4 regions of the Aestuariirhabdus litorea genome follow, and region 1 is predicted to be linked to each of the others. Evidence: predicted binding sites of a transcription regulator. Region 1 holds the regulator's gene; each other region holds the start of a gene.
What was found. Region 1 encodes FNR, which switches genes on or off when oxygen is low (the NO sensors DNR and NnrR bind a similar motif). Its sites were predicted from a motif close to TTGATNTANATCAA; they were not measured.
Positions count from the first base shown of each region.

Region 1 (4,628 bases):
CGCCATCATTCGCCAGAACATCGCCTGGGCACTGGGGTATAATCTGTTAGCCCTGCCGCTGGCGGCCAGCGGCCTGCTTGCCCCCTGGATGGCAGCCATCGGCATGGCGACCAGCTCACTGGTGGTGGTGGGTAACGCCCTGCGCCTGGGGCGAGCCATCCCATCCAATCGTTAAGGGAGTCCCCCCGTGGAATCGATCTACCTGCTGATCCCGATCGCCCTGCTGTTTGTTGCCCTCGGCGTATGGATCTTTTTCTGGGCCGTAGACAACGGGCAGTTCGACGACCTTGAAGGGCCCGCCCACAGCATCCTCTTCGACGAGGAACTCCCGCAAAAGCCATCCAGCGGCGACCAGTCCCAGGAGCAAAAGAACCCTACGTCAGAGAATCCCACCACAGAGAGCCCCAAGCACGGTGACTGACCTCTACCTGCTGTTAACGGCTTTTACCCTGGGACTGTTTGGCGGCGCCCACTGCGTTGGGATGTGTGGCGGGATCATGGCCGCCCTCAGCTCGGGAATGGCACCGGGCAAGGGCCGACTGCTGCCCCTCCTGCTCAGCTACAACCTCGGCCGTATCCTCAGTTACAGCCTGGCCGGCGCCCTGATGGGAAGCCTCGGCTGGGCACTGCAGCAACAGGGCAGCCTGGTGGTGACCGGCATGCGTACCCTGGCCGGGGTGATGTTGATTGCCATGGGGCTCTACCTCGCCAACTGGTGGCGGGGACTGGTGATGGTTGAGCGCGCAGGAGCCCTGCTGTGGAAACCCCTGCAACCCTATGCCAGCCGCCTGCTGCCGGTGCAGAGCGCAGGGCCCGCCCTGCTGCTCGGCCTGCTGTGGGGGTGGTTACCCTGCGGCCTGGTCTACAGTACCCTGATCTGGGCCGCGACCCAGGGCAGTGCCCTCGATGCCGCCCAGTTGATGCTGGCCTTTGGCAGCGGAACCCTGCCCCTGATGCTGGGCGCGGGAATCCTCTCCTCGCGCCTCGGCGATGTGATGCGGAACCGGACAACGCGGGGACTGGCTGGTATGCTGGTGATACTATTCGGGTTATGGACCCTTCCGGGGGGCCATCAACAGTGGTTGATGCAGCTGTTTCAGCCTCTGGCCGCCGGCACTTGATGAGAGTCAACGCATTCGACGGAACCCCTGATTAGACTTTACGTCTGATCCAAAGCGGCGATATGGCTCGTCGTAGACCCTGTGACACTAACGACTGAAAGTGGATATTCAATGAGCAACAAGCTGGTTTGGGACCTTGACCTGATCAAGCGCTACGAAGGCGCCGGTCCCCGTTACACCTCATACCCCACGGCCGTCCAGTTCCACGAACTGTTCAGCATTAACGAATACCGTGCCGCGGCGGCCAAGAGTGTCGAGAAAAACACCCCCCTGTCACTCTACTTTCACCTGCCCTTCTGCACCCACGTTTGCTACTACTGCGGTTGCAACAAAGTGATCACCAAGGATCGCACCAAGGCGATCCCCTACCTGGAGTTGCTGCACCGCGAAATCGAGATGCAGGCGGAGCTGTTCAGCAACCAGCAGATCGTCGAACAGCTGCATTGGGGCGGCGGCACCCCCACCTTCCTCAGCATCGAGCAGATGCAGGCTTTGATGGCCAAAACCCGCCAGCACTTCAACCTGGTGGATGAGAGCGAGGGGGATTTCTCCATCGAGATCGACCCCCGTGAGGCTGACTGGTCCACCATGAATGCCCTGCGCGAGATGGGCTTTAACCGCTGCAGCCTCGGGGTGCAGGACCTTGACCGCAAAGTGCAGAAAGCAGTCAATCGGGAGCAGTCCGAAGAGGCCACCATGGCGATCATCGACGCAGCCCGTACCCTGCAGTTCCAGTCGATCAATATCGACCTCATCTACGGCCTGCCCTTCCAGACCGAAGCCAGCTTCATGAAGACACTGGAGCGGGTCATCGAGATCGCTCCCGACCGGCTGTCGGTGTTTAACTATGCCCACCTTCCCGAGCGCTTTATGCCCCAGCGGCGGATCAATGCCGAAGACCTGCCCTCGTCCGCTGAGAAGCTGGCGATCATGCAAAACACCACCGAGCGGCTGCTCGAGGCGGGCTATGTCTACATCGGCATGGATCATTTCGCCCGTCCCGATGACGAGCTGGCGATTGCCCAGGAGTCGGGCACCCTGCACCGTAACTTCCAGGGCTACACCACCCACGCCCATTGCGACCTCGTCGGCATGGGGGTTTCCTCTATCAGCCAGGTCAATGGCGCCTACAGCCAGAACCACGCCGACATCAAGATGTACATGAACCGCATCGAAAACGGTGAGTTCGCCATCAAGCGTGGCCTAGAGATGAATCAGGACGATTTTATTCGCCAGGCCGTCATCTCACAGCTGATCTGCCACTTTGAGCTCGACTTCTCAAGCATCGAAGCGCGCTGGAACATCAACTTTGCCGACTACTTTGCCAAGGAGCTTCAGCAGTTGCAGCCGATGGCGGAGGATGGGCTGGTCGCACTGGACCAGAACGGCATCGAAGTGACCGGCCGCGGCCGCCTTCTGATCCGCAATATCTGTATGCAGTTCGATCACTATCTGGGACAGGAGAGCAATAAGGGGCGCTTCTCCAAGGTGATCTAACCCCTTCATGTTCGTACCTCTGTGGCGGAGGTACGAACACTCCCCCTTCCCGCCCACTCCCGCTCTTCTGCAGCCTGTCTCTGCAGTAGGGTTTTGTTTTATGCCTGATTTCCCCTACAATGACTGCCAACCTGACACAATGAAGGGGCTTGTTGCCATCCATGAGCTCAAAACTCACCGTTAAGCACGTAAATTCCGTGGCCTGCAAGGAATGCAGCCTGAGCTCGCTCTGCCTGCCCATTGCCCTGGCCATCGACGAAATCGACCAGTTGGATGACATCATCAAGCGGGGACGCCCCCTGAAGAAAGGGGAACACCTGTTTCTTGAGGGAGACCCTTTTACCTCCATCTACGCCGTTCGGTCCGGCGCCCTCAAAACCTATACCTCAACCAATGAGGGAGAGGAGCAGATCACCGGTTTCCAGTTGCCCAGTGAAATTTTGGGCCTGAGCGGTATGGACGGAGACACATACCCTGTCTCCTCCCAGGCCATGGAAACCACCATGGTGTGCGAGATCCCGTTCGAGAAGCTTGACGAGCTGTCGGACAAGCTGCCCCAGTTGCAGAAGCAACTGATGCTACTGATGAGCCGTCGCATCCGTGACGACCAGCAGATGATGCTGCTGCTCAGCAAGAAAAACGCGGACGAACGCATCGCCACCTTCCTGGTCAACCTGTCGGCACGCTTCCGTCGCCGCGGTTACTCCTCCCATGCGTTCCGGCTGTCGATGTCCCGCAACGAGATGGGTAACTACCTGGGGCTTGCGGTAGAAACCGTTAGCCGCGTCTTTACCCGTTTTCAGCGCAGCGGCCTGATCGAAGCCAACGGCAAGGATATCAACATCCTCGACTCGGAGCGCTTGTGCGCCCTGGCCGGCGGTCGCCTGGTCGATAAGCCCAAGGACACCGCTCAGTCGCACTGATAGCCCTCAAGGACCCGCAATGATCTTTGATGAATACTATATTAAATCCCTGGTTCGCCCCATTCAGGACTGGCCTAAACCGGGGGTCACCTTTCGCGACATCACCCCTGTTTACCTCTCCCCCAAGGCCCAGCGTATGGTGGCCGATAGCCTGATCCAGCGCTACGTCGAAACCGAGATCACCCACATCGGCGCCCTCGATGCGCGGGGCTTCCTGCTGGGCTCAGTGCTGGCCTACGAGTTGAACAAGCCCCTGGTACTGTTTCGCAAACAGGGCAAACTCCCCTCCGATACCCTGCAGCAGGCATACGATATCGAGTATGGACAGGCGGTACTGGAAGTTCATAAGGACGCCATCCCGGCAGGCGCCAGCGTACTGTTGCTGGATGACCTGATCGCCACCGGCGGCACTCTGTGCGCCGCCGCCTCCCTGGTGAAGGCGCTGCAAGCGACCATCTACGAAGCGGCCGCGATTATCGATCTGCCCGATCTCGGCGGTAGCCAGCGCCTGCAGGACCTTGGCATACCCACCTACACCCTCTGCGCATTCTAATTCCTGAGGGCGCCCCTCTGCAGCGGGGCACCCTTTCCCCCTTTAGCCTGTAAATAGTCAAATCAGCTAAGCCCCTGCAACACCCATAGCCAAAGATTCCAAAAAAAAAGAAAAAACAATCAAAAACAGGCTGTTAGGCGGATGTTTTGTGTCTAGAATCAAATTTACCTGCTAACTTTGGCAATCAATCATCGACGGCAGGCTTCATAGGGACACTGGGGGGTGAACCGATGGGAATTGATGCCGAGCAGCTCGGCCTGCATATTATTCAACCCACTTTGACCGAGTGTGGTTATTACACCGCTGCGGCCCAGCGGCTGTTACTGGGCACTGCCGCCGCCGAGAGCAACCTGGGGGAGCAGCTCTACGGCAAAGAGGGCGGACTGGGTCTCTACCGCATTTCACCGCAGGTGCACCAACAGGTATGGGACGATTACCTGGTGCACTATCCAGACCTCGCCAGCCGCACCCGGGGGCTCGCAAGCCAGCGTCACTTTTTGCAACAGCCCCACCAGGAGCTGGTTTTTAACCTCA
Region 1 covers NZ_QWEZ01000001.1:1,037,458-1,042,085, reverse strand. The annotation lists gene D0544_RS04945 (heavy metal translocating P-type ATPase) at 1-175, shown strand, start outside; gene ccoS (cbb3-type cytochrome oxidase assembly protein CcoS) at 188-421, shown strand; gene D0544_RS04935 (sulfite exporter TauE/SafE family protein) at 414-1,121, shown strand; gene hemN (oxygen-independent coproporphyrinogen III oxidase) at 1,233-2,618, shown strand; gene fnr (fumarate/nitrate reduction transcriptional regulator Fnr) at 2,780-3,541, shown strand; gene D0544_RS04920 (adenine phosphoribosyltransferase) at 3,561-4,094, shown strand; gene D0544_RS04915 (hypothetical protein) at 4,325-4,628, shown strand, end outside.

Region 2 (4,628 bases), 680 kb from region 1:
TGCCGGGGGTGGAGATCTTGCCGGTCAGCAGGTGGATGTTATAGACCATGTTGTTGGCCCAGACACCACGGGTGTGCTGGTTGAAGCCCATGGTCCACAGTGACATCACCTTCACATCAGGGTCTGCGTAGAGTTTGGCCAGCGCCTCCAGGTTCTCCTTGGGCACACCGCTCATCTCGTGGGCCTTGTCCAGGGTGTACTCGGCAACGAAGGCGGCGTACTCATCAAAGCTGATCTCTTTGGAGGCACCGCTGTTGGGGTTGGCCGCCTTCATCTGCAGCGGGTTGTCGTCACGCAGCCCGTAGCCAATATCGGTCACACCGAGGCGGAAGTGGGTGTGTTTGTTGATGAAATCCTTATTTACATTGCCCGACTGGATGATGTAGTTGGCGATGTAGTTGAGAATCACCAGGTCGGTTTGGGGGGTGAAGATCATCGAGTTGTCGGAGAGCTCAAAGCTGCGATGCTCGAAGGTAGAGAGCACGGCGACCCGAACATGGTCCGCGCTCAGGCGCCGGTCGGTGATACGGGACCAGAGAATGGGGTGCATCTCGGCCATGTTGGAGCCCCAGAGCACAAAGGCATCGGCTTTTTCCATGTCGTCATAGCAGCCCATCGGCTCATCGATACCGAAGGTGCGCATGAAACCGCCCACGGCGGAGGCCATGCAGTGGCGCGCATTGGGGTCGATGTGGTTGGAACGAAAGCCTGCCTTCATCAGTTTGGCGGCGGCGTAGCCCTCCCAGACGGTCCACTGGCCGGAGCCAAACATACCCACGGTGGAGGTCATCTTTTCGACCGGGACCCCCTTGTTGGCTTCCTTGTCCTTGGCCAGGGCCGCTTTCCACTTCTCGGCCATGATATCAAAGGCCTGATCCCAGCTGATGGGGGTGAACTGGCCCTCTTTATCGAACTGGCCGTCACTCATGCGCAGTAATGGCTGGGTCAGGCGGTCCTCACCGTACATGATCTTGGAGAGAAAATAGCCCTTGATGCAGTTGAGTCCCTTGTTGACCGGTGCATCGGGGTCACCCTGGGTGGCCACCACCCGCCCCTCCTGGGTCCCCACCAGTACGCTGCAACCGGTACCGCAGAAGCGGCAGGGAGCCTTGTCCCACTGGATGCTGGTGTCCTTGGAACTGGTGATCAGGTTGGTGGCCGAGGCGGGCAGACTGACGCCCGCTGCTGCCGCCGTAGCGACCACAGCCTGGCTTTTTATAAAGTCTCTGCGGGTTTGCTTCATGATGTTATCTCCAGGTTATGATCGGAATGCTCGTGGGCATCCATCTGGTTGTAGACCAGTGAGGCGCTGAGAACCCCCGGTAGTTGATTGATCTGATTGATGCGGTCAACCATGGTGTGCTCGCCGGCCTCCTCTTCAACGGTGACCACCAGCTTGCCCTTGCCGTTGTCGGCGTGAACCTCCACGCCGTCGAGTATGTTGAGCGCGTCAATGACCGCCGCCACTTTCCGGGGTTGGCACATCACCACCAGGCCGCTGACGTTATAACTGTCTTTGGGATATTCCTGCGGAACCGGGTTGGTCGGGATGACGCCCAGGCGGCTATCGGGTTCGGGCATGATGGGGTGCTCCTTGATCGGGATCGGTGGGGTGTTCCGGGTTGGATAGGTTAATGGCGTGGCTGGGGCAGACGCTGACACAGGCACCGCAACCGGTGCACTGGTCGGCCTCTATCCGGGGCGAGGCGACGCCGCCTGCCAGTGGGTCGAACCGAATGGCCCGGGTTTCGCAAAGGTCTGCACAGCTTCGGCACACAACCTGTTGTTGGGTCAGGCACTGCGCGTTGATACCCGCCTTGATATTCCAGGGGGGGGTGATGGCGGCATTGAGGGCACCGGTTTCACAGTGGCTCAGGCAGCCCTGGCAAAAGGTGCACTCGCCACGCGCGAAATCAACGGTGGGAAAGCCACCGTCGCCCTTGACCAGAATGGCCGTCTCGCACACATCTATACAATCGCCGCAGCGGGTACAGTGCTGGGTGAAGAGGCTCTCCTCCAGGCTCCAGGGGGGGCGCAAGGGGGGCGTTGGTGCTGAGCGTCGACCGCGCAGCAAAGCTCTCCTCCCTTGGTCAATGGCTAAGGTCATCTAATCTCGCTCTTACTGCTGCCCCTTCTTCCTGAAAGGGCCTGAATCATGTATAGCAGAGATTAGTCTTAGGCATGATTTGATAACATGATAATTATCAAGTTTTTTAGAAGCTATGGAGGTAAGGGGCGTCGCTTGATCTGGGGCAGGCGCTGCTGTTTGAATGGAGATCTGTCTGTGCTGATAATGCCGGGCGTATTGGCACCGCCTTGTATTAAAAATGGAAAGGAAACCCCGGGTCATGGAACTGCCGCTGTTTATTGATTACGAGGCGTCTAGCCTGCATGAGGGCAGCTACCCTATCGAGGTGGGGGTGGCGATGGCAGATGGCTCGTCACTCAGCTGGTTGATCCGGCCGGAGCCGGGCTGGAATGATTGGGACCCGGTGTCTGAGTCGGTCCACAAAATCCCCCTTGCGTTGCTACAGCGTGAGGGCCGTGGGGCGCGCGAAGTGGCCTACGAGCTGAACGCCCGCTTCGCGCGCAAGGTGCTCTACTGCGACGGCCTTCCCTACGATAGTTACTGGCAGCAGCGGCTGTTTGAGGCAGCGGGGTTTTCGGCTGCTTTTGAGTTACGGTCGGTGGCCTCCCTGCTGGACCCGGCCCAGCGGGCATGCTGGCAGGCGGTACGGGACGCTATCGCGGCGAGTGAGGCGGTCGTATTACACCGAGCGGACAACGATGCGCGTCTGCTGCAACAGACCTGGCGTCGTCTCCGGGCGCAGCGCGGGCGAGCATACTGAGCACGTTATCCTGGCTCCTGCTCCATTCATCAGGGGTCAGCCTGCGGCCGGCACTGCCCGCTAAGCAGCGTGGCGGGATAGGGGCTGGAGGTCAGGTTCAGACTGGTCAGGCGGTTGAACCGCAAAGATCGTTTATCGACCACAGCCACCACCAACCCCTTGAGCTGTTGATACAGAAGGTAGTGGTCACTTTCACCCATTTTCATGGAGGGGTAGAAGAGGAAAATGTCGTCGCTGCCATCGAGCTGGCAACGGAGGGTGGGTGTGGGTTGGGGCGGCAACAGAGTACAGCCGGCCAGTAGGGAAGCGCAGCAGATGATAACGAATAGTCGGTGTGATCTGAGCATGGGTCTTGGCCTGCTAGGGCAAGCCATCACTCTTCATCGCCTGCCGAGTCGTGGGTAGGGTTACCCGAGCGCATACAGTATAGTAGAGACTCTGGGACAGACTGGACACTAAGGGCAGGCTAAGGCTGCTCAGGTCTCGGCCCCCTGTTGGTAATCGGTGGTGCTTTAGGAGCTATGATGTCGTTGGAGATAGGGTGGTTGCAGCGCGAGTTTCATCAGCTGAGTGCGGATGAGTTATATCAGCTGATGCGGTTCCGGCAGCACCAGCTGAGTGGGCTCGGGCTCCTGCAAGAGGTCGACGCCGACGGCCGGGATCCCCTGGCCTGGCATCTGATGGGGTTTGCCCATGAGCGCGGGCTGGTGGCCTGCGCCCGGTTTTGCCTGCCGGGTGAGGAGGGGGCTCTGATCAGGGTTGACCGCCTGTTGTGCGAGCCGCTACCCGGGCTTGAGGAGCAGTTGTTCCTGCAGGTGATGGAGCGGGTGGAACGTATCTTCAAACTGCCGCTTGAGTGTGAAGTCACGGATGCACAGATACCCCTGCTGAAAAAGAGGGGGTTTGACATTGTGGTGGACCGTCCCGCTGCCCGCAGCGGCATGGTCTGCCTGCACAGGGGGTAAGGGTGGATTCACAGTGGAGAGCCTCTGGCGGCAGGCGTCTGGTATCGGTGTATAGGGGGGGCGTCTGCCGGCTCGGCCTGTTACTGGTGGGGTTGATGGCCTTGCCTGCCCTGGCTCAGGATCCTTATCCCTCCCCCCGCTGGGAGCAGGCTCCCGCCCCGGAGAGCCCGCAGGTGAAAGCCTTGCTCGATTACAGCTTTCCTCCACGTGCCGCTGACCGCAGCGGAGTGCGCACAGACGGGTTGGTGGTTATCCGCGGTGGCCGTCTGGTGCTGGAGCGCTACCAGCTCCCTTATGATGCAAATAAGCCTCACCTGGCCTGGTCGGTTTCCAAGAGCTTTATCAACGCCCTCTATGGTGTGGCTGAGCAACGCGGGCTGGTGAAACTCAGCGACCCGGTTGGACGCTACTATCGGCCGTTGCAGCAGGAGGGATATGACCGTATTCGGGTTGAGCACCTGCTGCACTGGGCATCAGGCCTGGACTGGGCGGAAACTTACGAAAGCGCACCCTTGACCTCGTCGGTAGTGGCCATGCTCTATACCCTGGGGCGTGACGATATGGCGGCCTGGACGGCGAGCCACCCGATCAAGGTTGAGCCCGGGCAGAGGCACAGTTACTCCAGCGGAGACACCAACCTGCTATCGGCTGCCCTGCGGGGGGTGGTCGGGGAGGAGGCCTACCGGGAGTTTCCCTGGGCGGCCCTCTTTGAACCGCTGGGAATGACCAGTGTGACCTGGGAGCAGGATGCCAGTGGCACCTACGTGGGCTCTTCCTACCTTTACGCCACGCCCCGGGATATGGCCCGTTTGGG
Region 2 covers NZ_QWEZ01000001.1:361,819-366,446, forward strand. The annotation lists gene napA (nitrate reductase catalytic subunit NapA) at 1-1,243, opposite strand, end outside; gene D0544_RS01770 (chaperone NapD) at 1,240-1,581, opposite strand; gene napF (ferredoxin-type protein NapF) at 1,565-2,074, opposite strand; gene D0544_RS01780 (hypothetical protein) at 2,349-2,849, shown strand; gene D0544_RS01785 (hypothetical protein) at 2,879-3,196, opposite strand; gene D0544_RS01790 (GNAT family N-acetyltransferase) at 3,374-3,814, shown strand; gene D0544_RS01795 (serine hydrolase domain-containing protein) at 3,910-4,628, shown strand, end outside.
Region 2: a site for FNR is predicted at 2,243-2,256, ahead of napF (ferredoxin-type protein NapF). Genes of this name have one in related genera too.

Region 3 (4,628 bases), 1.1 Mb from region 1:
TGCTCATCCAGCGCCAGGTCGATGCTGGCCAGGTTGCTCAGGAGCTGCTCCTCGGTGGTGGCGCCAATGATGTTGCTGTCAACGAAGGGACGGCTGGTGACATAGGCCAGTGCCATCTGGGCCGGGTCCAGCCCCCGCTCGTTGGCAAGGGCGACGTAGGCTTCGGTTGCCTTGACGGCCTGGGGGTTATTGTAGCGGCTGAAGCGGCTGAACAGGGTCAGGCGTCCCTGGGGGGGCTGGGCTCCGTGCAGGTACTTGCCGCTGAGGGTGCCGAAGGCCAGGGGTGAGTAGGCCAGCAGCCCCAGCTGCTCACGGTGGGCGATCTCGGCCAGCCCGACCTCAAAGCTGCGGTTAAGCAGGTTGTAGGGGTTCTGGATGCTCACGGGCCTTGGCCAGCCGTGACGCTCGGCCTGGCGCAGGTACTCCATGGTCCCCCAGGGGGTTTCATTGGAGATACCGATGTGGCGCACTTTTCCAGCCTGCACCAGCTCGTTAAGGGCCGACAGGGTCTCTTCGATTGGGTAGCCGTCATCGCCGGGCTGGTGCTGGTAGCTGAGCTGACCGAAGAAGTTGGTGCTGCGCTCCGGCCAGTGCACCTGGTAGAGATCGATGTAGTCGGTTTGCAGCCGTTTCAGGCTGGCGTTGCAGGCGGCGATGACGCTGGCCCGGTCCAGCCGGGCACCGGACTCGCGCATGTAACTCACCCACTCGCCGGGCCCCGCCACCTTGGTGGCGATCACCAGCTCCTCACGCCGGGACTGGCGGCTGAGCCATTGACCGAGGATGGTCTCGGTGCGGGTATAGGTCTCGGCTTTGGGGGGGACCGGGTAGAGCTCGGCGGTATCGATAAAGTTGACGCCATGGGCGCGGGCGATATCCAGTTGCCGCCAGCCCTCTTCGGGGGTATTCTGCTCGCCCCAGGTCATGGTTCCCAGACACAAACGGCTGATTTTCAGTCCGGTACCGCCAAGATCTCCATATAACATCGTCACATCGCTCCTCATCGTCGAGACGATTATAAGAGCATGGCGTGTGAGGAAAAAAAAGCGCGATTGGGGCTTTTTTTCTCCGCCTCCCTGAGTATAATAGCGCTCCCGTTTCCTACACTATATGCCCTAAGACAGTGAATCCGTCACCGGACGCCCTTAAGGGGAGTCGGCTCGGGTTAGTCTTTAATTATGATGCTGGCCAGTAGGCTGGTCATTTGAGGCAGGTTTTAATTGATGAATACTTTTACTGCAAAGCCAGAAACAGTTAAGCGTGACTGGTTCGTTGTAGATGCGACCGGCAAGACCCTGGGTCGTCTTTCAACCGAAATCGCGCATCGTCTGCGCGGAAAGCACAAGGCTGAGTATACCCCTCACGTCGATACCGGTGACTACATCATCGTTGTCAATGCCGAGAAGGTTCGTGTAACCGGTAACAAGGCGCAGAACAAGATGTACTACCGTCACACCGGTTACCCGGGTGGTCTGCGTAGCATGAACTTCAATGAGCTGGTTGATCACGCTCCCGAGCGTATCATCGAGAAGGCCGTCAAGGGCATGTTGCCCAAGGGTCCGCTGGGTCGTGCCATGCACGCCAAGCTGAAGGTCTATGCGGGTGCCGAGCATCCCCATGCCGCTCAACAACCCCAGGCTCTGGATATCTAACGGGAAGCGATTGCAATGTCTACCACTCAATACTATGGAACTGGTCGTCGTAAAACCTCGACCGCTCGTGTGTTTATCAAGTCTGGCTCTGGCGCAATCGTTGTTAACGGTCGCCCTCTGGACGAGTACTTCGGTCGCGAAACCGCTCGCATGATCGTTCGTCAGCCGCTTGAGCTGGTTGAACTGACCGACAAGTTTGACATCAAGGTAACTGTCGCTGGCGGCGGTGGCTTTGGTCAGGCCGGTGCGATCCGCCACGGCATTACCCGTGCCCTGATGCAGTACGACGAGGAGCTTCGTCCTTCGCTGCGTAAGGCTGGGTTTGTTACCCGTGATGCTCGTGAGGTTGAGCGTAAGAAGGTCGGTCTGCGCAAAGCGCGTAAGCGTCCTCAGTTCTCCAAGCGTTAAGGGTTGCCTGCCCCGCAGGGCTGCGGTTCTGCGAATTGGTATCAAAAACGCCCTTTGTTTCAAAGGGCGTTTTTTTTTCTGGCGATGGATCGCCGAAGGGATGGATGGAGAGCGCCCCGCTGCACAGGGCTGCCCGCTTTGATCTGGGTCAGCTCGCTGGCAGGGGCCGTACTTGCTTGCTGGGGCGGTTTTCTTTACCATTCGCAGGATTTATTTTGCGGGTCCCAAAGCAATACAACAGGATTCACATTGCCCGCCTGATGTCACAGGGTGGACAGTAAACTTGCTCTTATGGGGAGATAAGATTAATGAGTAATGACGGCGTAGATAAGGGTCGTCGTCGCCTGCTGATAGGAGCCACCTCTGCGGTGGGTGCTGTCGGCGCGGTCGGCGCAGCAGTCCCTTTTGTTGCCTCCTGGAATCCCAGTGCCAAAGCCAAGGCTGCTGGCGCGCCGGTGAGGGTGAAAATCGATAAGGTAGAGCCAGGTCAGCAGATCGTTGCTGCGTGGCGTGGTAAGCCAGTGTTCGTCCTGCGCCGTAGCCAGGAGATGCTGGACGGTCTGCCCGGGCAGAACGATTACCTGCGCGACCCCGCTTCCGATGAGTCTGAACAGCCTGAATACGCCAAGAACGAATACCGTTCCCGTAAGGCGGAAGTATTGGTGATGGTCGGCCTTTGTACCCACCTGGGTTGCTCGCCCAAGCTGTTCCCTGAAGTAAAGCCCATGGATTTTGAGGCCAACTGGCAGGGGGGGTACCACTGCCCATGCCACGGCTCCAAGTTTGACCTGGCGGGCCGTGTGCACCAGGGGGTCCCTGCGCCGACCAATCTGCCGGTGCCTCCGTACTCCTATATCGATGACAAAACCCTCATCATCGGCGTCGACGAGGAGAATGCGTAATGAAAGACTTTATGGCATGGGTTGATGCGCGTTTTCCCGCCACCAAAATGTGGGAAGAGCATCTGAGCAAGTACTACGCTCCCAAAAACTTCAATTTCTGGTATTTCTTCGGTTCGCTGGCACTGCTGGTGCTGGTTAACCAGCTGCTGACCGGTATCTGGCTCACCATGAGCTACGTGCCCAGCGCCGAGGAGGCGTTTGCCTCTGTCGAGTACATCATGCGTGATGTCGAGTACGGATGGATTCTGCGCTATCTGCACTCCACAGGCGCCTCCATGTTCTTCGTGGTGGTCTACATGCACATGTTCCGCGGTTTGTTGTACGGATCCTACCGTGCGCCCCGCGAGCTGGTGTGGATCTTCGGTATGGCGATCTACCTGGCGCTGATGGCTGAAGCCTTCATGGGCTACCTGTTGCCCTGGGGGCAGATGTCTTACTGGGGTGCCCAGGTCATCATCTCCCTGTTCGGTGCGATTCCGGTGATCGGTCCCGACCTGCAGCAGTGGATCCGTGGTGACTTCCTGATCTCCGGCATCACCCTGAACCGCTTCTTCGCCCTGCACGTGGTGGCGCTTCCCATCGTCCTGCTGGCGCTGGTGGTCATGCACATCATTGCCCTGCACGAAGTGGGTTCCAACAACCCCGATGGTATCGAGATCAAGAAGAACAAGGATGAGAACGGTATTCCGAAAGACGGTATTCCTTTCCACCCTTACTACACCGTGAAAGATATCGTGGGTGTGGTGGTATTCCTCTTCGTATTCTGTACGGTAGTGTTCTTCTTCCCTGAAATGGGTGGATACTTCATCGAGTACGCCAACTTCGAGCAGGCGGATAACCTGAAGACCCCTGCGCACATTGCGCCGGTGTGGTACTTCACTCCGTTCTACGCCATCCTGCGTGCGGTTCCTGATAAGCTGCTGGGTGTCATCGCCATGGGCGCGGCTATTGCGGTGCTGTTTGTTCTGCCCTGGCTCGACCGTAGCCCGGTCAAATCGATGCGCTACAAGGGTGTCCTGAGCAAGATTGCTTTGGTGCTGTTCGCCATCTCCTTTGTGTGGCTGGGTTGGTTGGGCGCGATGCCTGCGACAGCTGAGCGTACTCTGTACTCTCAGATCTGTACCGTGGTGTACTTTGCGTTCTTCTTGTTGATGCCGTTCTACACCAGAATGGAAAAAACCAAACCCGTACCAGAGAGGGTGACAGGCTAATGAAAAAGCAACTGATTGCATTATTGTTTGCGGTATTGCCTGTTTCTGTTTTTGCCGCAGAGTCGGGCTATCCGCTGGATCATTTTGAAGCCAACGTGGCGGATCAGGCATCGCTGCAGGATGGTCTCAAGACCTACACTAACTTCTGCGCCGGCTGTCATTCGACCAAGTTCCAGCGCTATGAGCGAGTGGCTGATGACCTGGGCATTCCCCATGACCTGATGAGGGAAAACATCGTATTCGATGGCTCCAAGATCGGTGACCTCATGGGCAACTCCATGGATGCCGAAGAGGCCAAGCGCTGGTTCGGTGCGGCTCCGCCCGATCTGACCCTGGTGGCTCGTGTTCGAGGTGCCGACTGGCTCTACACATACCTGCGTACCTTCTACGTGGATCCCAAGCGTCCCTGGGGCGTTAACAACAAGGTGTTCCCCGATGTGGGTATGCCCCATGTG
Region 3 covers NZ_QWEZ01000001.1:2,161,206-2,165,833, reverse strand. The annotation lists gene D0544_RS09985 (NADP(H)-dependent aldo-keto reductase) at 1-986, opposite strand, end outside; gene rplM (50S ribosomal protein L13) at 1,224-1,652, shown strand; gene rpsI (30S ribosomal protein S9) at 1,668-2,060, shown strand; gene petA (ubiquinol-cytochrome c reductase iron-sulfur subunit) at 2,369-2,962, shown strand; gene D0544_RS09965 (cytochrome b) at 2,962-4,173, shown strand; gene D0544_RS09960 (cytochrome c1) at 4,173-4,628, shown strand, end outside.
Region 3: a site for FNR is predicted at 2,199-2,212, ahead of petA (ubiquinol-cytochrome c reductase iron-sulfur subunit). Genes of this name have one in related genera too.

Region 4 (4,628 bases), on a different contig from region 1:
GGAAGCGGGGCTGGGAGTCGGATGCTTGTCGAGGGTGGCGCTAAGGGATGCCTTCCGGCGGGGAACCCTGGTCCCGTTGGCGGTTCCTGGACGTGATTTTTCGCGCCACTTCTACTTTATTTTGCACCGCAGCAAGTATCGAAGTGCGGGTATCTCCCGCTGGATCCAGCTCTGTCAGGAGTACCCTGAGCTACTCTAATCCTGCTCAGGGACCTGCTTTTGGTAGTGGTGCCATCGCTCGCCCAGAGCCTGGTCGGTGGATGCCTTGAACGCCAGCAGCGGTGCCGGCTGGGACGGCTCGATCTCCTGCTGCTGATCGGTGGAGTTGGCACTCTCATGCAGCCAAAGGCTAAGCGTTTCGTCACCCAGTCCAGAGCGACGCAGGGCATCCAGCGTGGTGTTGGATACCTTGAGCGCACCGCTAGTGCCCGCTTTGTCGGCGGGCACTCATTCTCCATCATTGTCGGCAGTTTGATGGCCAGAGCCTGGAGAGGCTGCGGGGTCTTCTTGCCCTGTTCAACCTAAAGCAGCTCTCGGGTTGTTTAAACGAATCCGGCTCGGATGTGGATCAAGCATAGGATTTTATATTATCAGTAAGCGATTGCCTGCTGCTCCAGCAGTTCTCGTAGGGGGAAAGGCTGCCCGTTCAACGTTAAAGCCCCTTCCCTAAGTTCCCCTTTCAGCTGCAGCTGGTTACCGTTACGGGTCAGTAGCCCCTGCTTCAGGTAGAGCTCCATCGTGCCACCCAGAGGGCTCGCTTCAAATACCCGTTCATCGGCGCGCACCAGCAGGTCCGCATCCACGGCATCGAGCAGTAGCAACGGATCCTGGATATCCAGCAGGTGCTGCCCATCGGGTACCCCCCGATAAAGCAGGTTGAGGTCGGTGACCAGTATCCCGCCATAGGCTTCAATGTGGAGCGTCTGATCGAGGCGGAGGCCAGGCTGGAAGGTGCGACTGATCAGGGCGCGTACCTCCTGCTCCATACTGTCGGAGGGCTCGGCCAGAGGTTGGTTGACCTGCAGGGCAAGATCACTCCAGAGCTCCAACGCACCGGGATCGAGGTGGGAGAGCTCAAACCCATAGCTGGCCGCCTGCAGGGGGGGCGGATCAATCGACTCGATGGCGATCCGCTCCTCCAGGTTGAGTTTGCCGTCAATCATCCGCTGGGCGGTGGTGAGGGTCAGCCCCCGGAGCGTCAGGTTAAGCTGAGGGGCGCTGATCTTAAGTTGCTCCAGTCGCATAAAAAAATCACCCACAACCAGCGGGGATGTGAGGGTCTGGAAATCAAAGTCTCCACTGCCCTGGCTGAGTTCGAGAGAGCTGCCGTCGCTCTGGATGCTGAGCGGGTTGAGACTGATGGTTCCCGTTGAACGCTCCTCCAGCAGGTTGGCCTCGATGGTAAATCCGGCTCCGCCAAAATCGAGTTGCCCCTCCGGTACCTGGTAGCGGAAGGGGGCGATACGGGCATTGGAGTGAAGTACCTGGTCGAAGCCGACCCGGCTGGAAGCGGTCGCCAGCTGCTCGCCCAGGGTCTCCTGTAAAAAGCGCATGAGCGCTTCGGGTCCTCGTTGCAATGACAGTCTGTCTGAGGAGGCGTACAGGCCGATCGATAGCCCCTCCTGCGTTCGCAGAATGGGGCCATGGGAGAGTTCTGACTCCACCAGGACCGCAACGGGGGTGTCCATCGGTGATGCCCCCTGTAGGTCAAAGGTTAAGGTGGCGTGGCTACTGAAAAGGCCTCTCTGAAACTGGTGCTGGAGATGAGCAATGCCCAGGTAGTCGGCCTGCTGCTCGAGTCGGGCAACCTCACGCTGGTAGAGCTTTTCAGCCTCGGTGCCAACCAGGTAAGGGGTGGCAGCGGTGGCGCCTGCCAGCAGGAGTGCCAGCACCAAAAGAGTCCTTTTCATGTTAAATCCTTTGCAACGGTTCGGGGCCGCATGGGCGGAGAGTCTGCATCATAACCGGCGGGTGCGGCGCAACCAATACGGGAGTGGCCGGCTGTTGAGGAGTGTGACGCGGTTAGTCTGCCCGCAGGGCAATGCGCCGGGCTTTGGGTAACCCCTTAACGACCAGCTCGAAGGAGAGATCGAACAGGCGCATCAGCTCACCCCGTGGCACCGATCCGTCGAGGGTGATGGTGTTCCAGTGTTTCTTGTTCATGTGGTAGCCGGGTTGGATGGCATCGAACAGATCTCGCAGCGCGAGGGATTGCATCGGCTCACATTTGAGGTTGATGCGTAAAGGGTTCTGGTCGGGGTCGAACAGGGCAAATACTTTTTCGGCGACCTTAAACACCCGCACCTGAGGGCCGAAGGGGTAGTCCACATAGGCCCCCGGTTTGGCGAGCAGGTAGTTGGTTACCTCGGTAGACGTTTGCATGCTGACTCTGGCCTCGTGAACGGAGTGGCACCTGGGCAGGGGCATTGACTCCAAGGGTAGCCGGGGGCGGTGATGGGGAGCAAGTTTGCAGGAGCGAGCTACACTTTCGGAGCGGTGTTAAGCGATCGAAAAGGGCGTTATTTAGGGGAGCCCCAGCAGGTTCGTTGAGTGCGGGCCGAAGCCGAATCATGGAAAAGGTGATGTACATCATCCATTTGAGGCTGGCGTAGGTGCATGATGGGGCTTTCTCGGGCATGGAGGGCTGGAGCGAGTATGAATCACATAGAAGCGGATGTGTTGGTTATTGGTGCGGGTGGCGGTGGGCTAAGGGCGGCCATTGCGATCGCCGAGAGCGCCCCCGACCTGAGTGTTGCCTTGATCTCGAAAGTCTACCCGATGCGCAGCCATACGGTAGCGGCCGAAGGGGGCGCGGCCGGGGTGGTGCAAGACCATGACAGTTTCGAATACCACTTTAACGATACGGTGTCCGGTGCCGACTGGCTGGCGGACCAGGATGTGGTGGAGTTTTTTGTCGAGCAGTGTCCCAAGGAGATGCTGCGGCTAGAGCACTGGGGGTGCCCCTGGAGCCGGCGCGAGGATGGCCGGATCAACGTACGAGCCTTTGGCGGGATGAAGATAGAGCGCACCTGGTTTGCCGCTGACAAGACCGGCTTCCACATTTTGCATACGCTCTTCCAGACCTCCATCAAGTATCCGTCAATCAAGCGTTTTGATGAGTATTTTTGCACCGACCTGCTGGTGGATGAGGGCCGGGTTCAGGGGGTGTTGGCGGTTGATATTGCCAACGGTACCTTTACCCGTTTTCTCGGGCGTTCGGTGGTCATGGCCACCGGCGGGGCTGGCCGGGTGTACCGCTTCAATACCAATGGCGGTATTGTCACCGGTGATGGTATGGCGCTCGCCTACCGGGCCGGAGCGCCGCTGCGGGATATGGAGTTTGTGCAGTACCACCCAACTGGCTTGCCCGGTACCGGAATACTGATGACCGAGGGGTGCCGTGGTGAGGGGGGAATTCTCACCAATCGCGACGGTTACCGCTATCTGCAGGACTATGAGTTGGGACCTGAAACGCCGATCGGCCAGCCCCGTAACAAGACCATGGAGCTGGGGCCGCGGGATCGCCTGAGCCAGGCCTTCTGGCACGAAGAGCAGAAGGGGCGGGTGATCGAAACCTCTCGCGGTACCGCGGTTAACCTGGACCTGCGTCACCTGGGTGCCCAGAAGATCAATGAACGACTGCCCTTTATCCGCGAGCTGGCCAGCGCCTATCTGGGCATCGACCCCGTCAAGGAGCCGATCCCGGTGCGGCCAACGGTGCACTACACCATGGGGGGGATTGGCACCGATATCCGTGCGCAAACCCAGCTTCCCGGCCTCTATGCTGTGGGCGAATGCGCCAGCTCGGGGCTGCATGGAGCGAACCGGTTAGGGTCGAACTCCCTGGCCGAGCTTTGCGTGATGGGACGGGTGGCCGGTGAGCAGGCCGCCCGGCATGCAAGGGATTCCGGGGCCGTTGATAAGGCACGCATAACCGCCCTGTCCGAGGCGAAAGCCGAGCGGTGGATGGCCCTTCGAACCCAAAAAGGCAGCGAAAACCCCGCTCATATCCGGCGTGACCTTGCGGATACGATGGAGGCCGGGGTGGGTATTTACCGGAGCCAGGAGGGAGTACAGAAAACCTGTGATGCCATTGCTGAGCTTAAACAGCGCTATGAAAAAATAGGCCTTAATGATGGCAGCTCGGTCTTTAATACGGAGTGGCTGTATGCCATTGAGCTCGGCTTTTTGCTGGATATTGGCGAGGTTATGTCACATTCCGCGCTAATGCGCAAAGAGTCGAGGGGGTCGCATCAGCGGCTGGACGAGTTCAATACACGGGATGATGTGAACTATCTTAAGCACTCCCTGGCTTACCGGCAGCAGGACACAGGCCCGCTTATCAAATACCAGGATGTAGTGATCACCAAATCGGCGCCGGCAGCGCGTCTGTACGGGGAGGCTGCTGAGCGCAAGGAGTCAGCGCAGGAGGGCAAAGATGGCCAATAACAAATCAATGAGCCTAAGCGTTCAACGCTATCGGCCTGAGCTGGATGCTGAGCCCTGGTGGCAGGAGTTTAGCGTGCCCTATAACGAGGACACGTCGGTTCTTGAAGCGCTTCAGTTTATCAAGGACGAGCTGGATTCAAGCCTGAGCTTTCGCTGGTCTTGCCGAATGGCGATCTGTG
Region 4 covers NZ_QWEZ01000002.1:958,935-963,562, forward strand. The annotation lists gene D0544_RS14595 (LysR family transcriptional regulator) at 1-199, shown strand, start outside; gene D0544_RS14600 (hypothetical protein) at 196-447, opposite strand; gene D0544_RS14605 (DUF945 family protein) at 591-1,910, opposite strand; gene D0544_RS14610 (MmcQ/YjbR family DNA-binding protein) at 2,023-2,382, opposite strand; gene frdA (fumarate reductase (quinol) flavoprotein subunit) at 2,656-4,449, shown strand; gene D0544_RS14620 (succinate dehydrogenase/fumarate reductase iron-sulfur subunit) at 4,439-4,628, shown strand, end outside.
Region 4: a site for FNR is predicted at 2,580-2,593, ahead of frdA (fumarate reductase (quinol) flavoprotein subunit). Genes of this name have one in related genera too.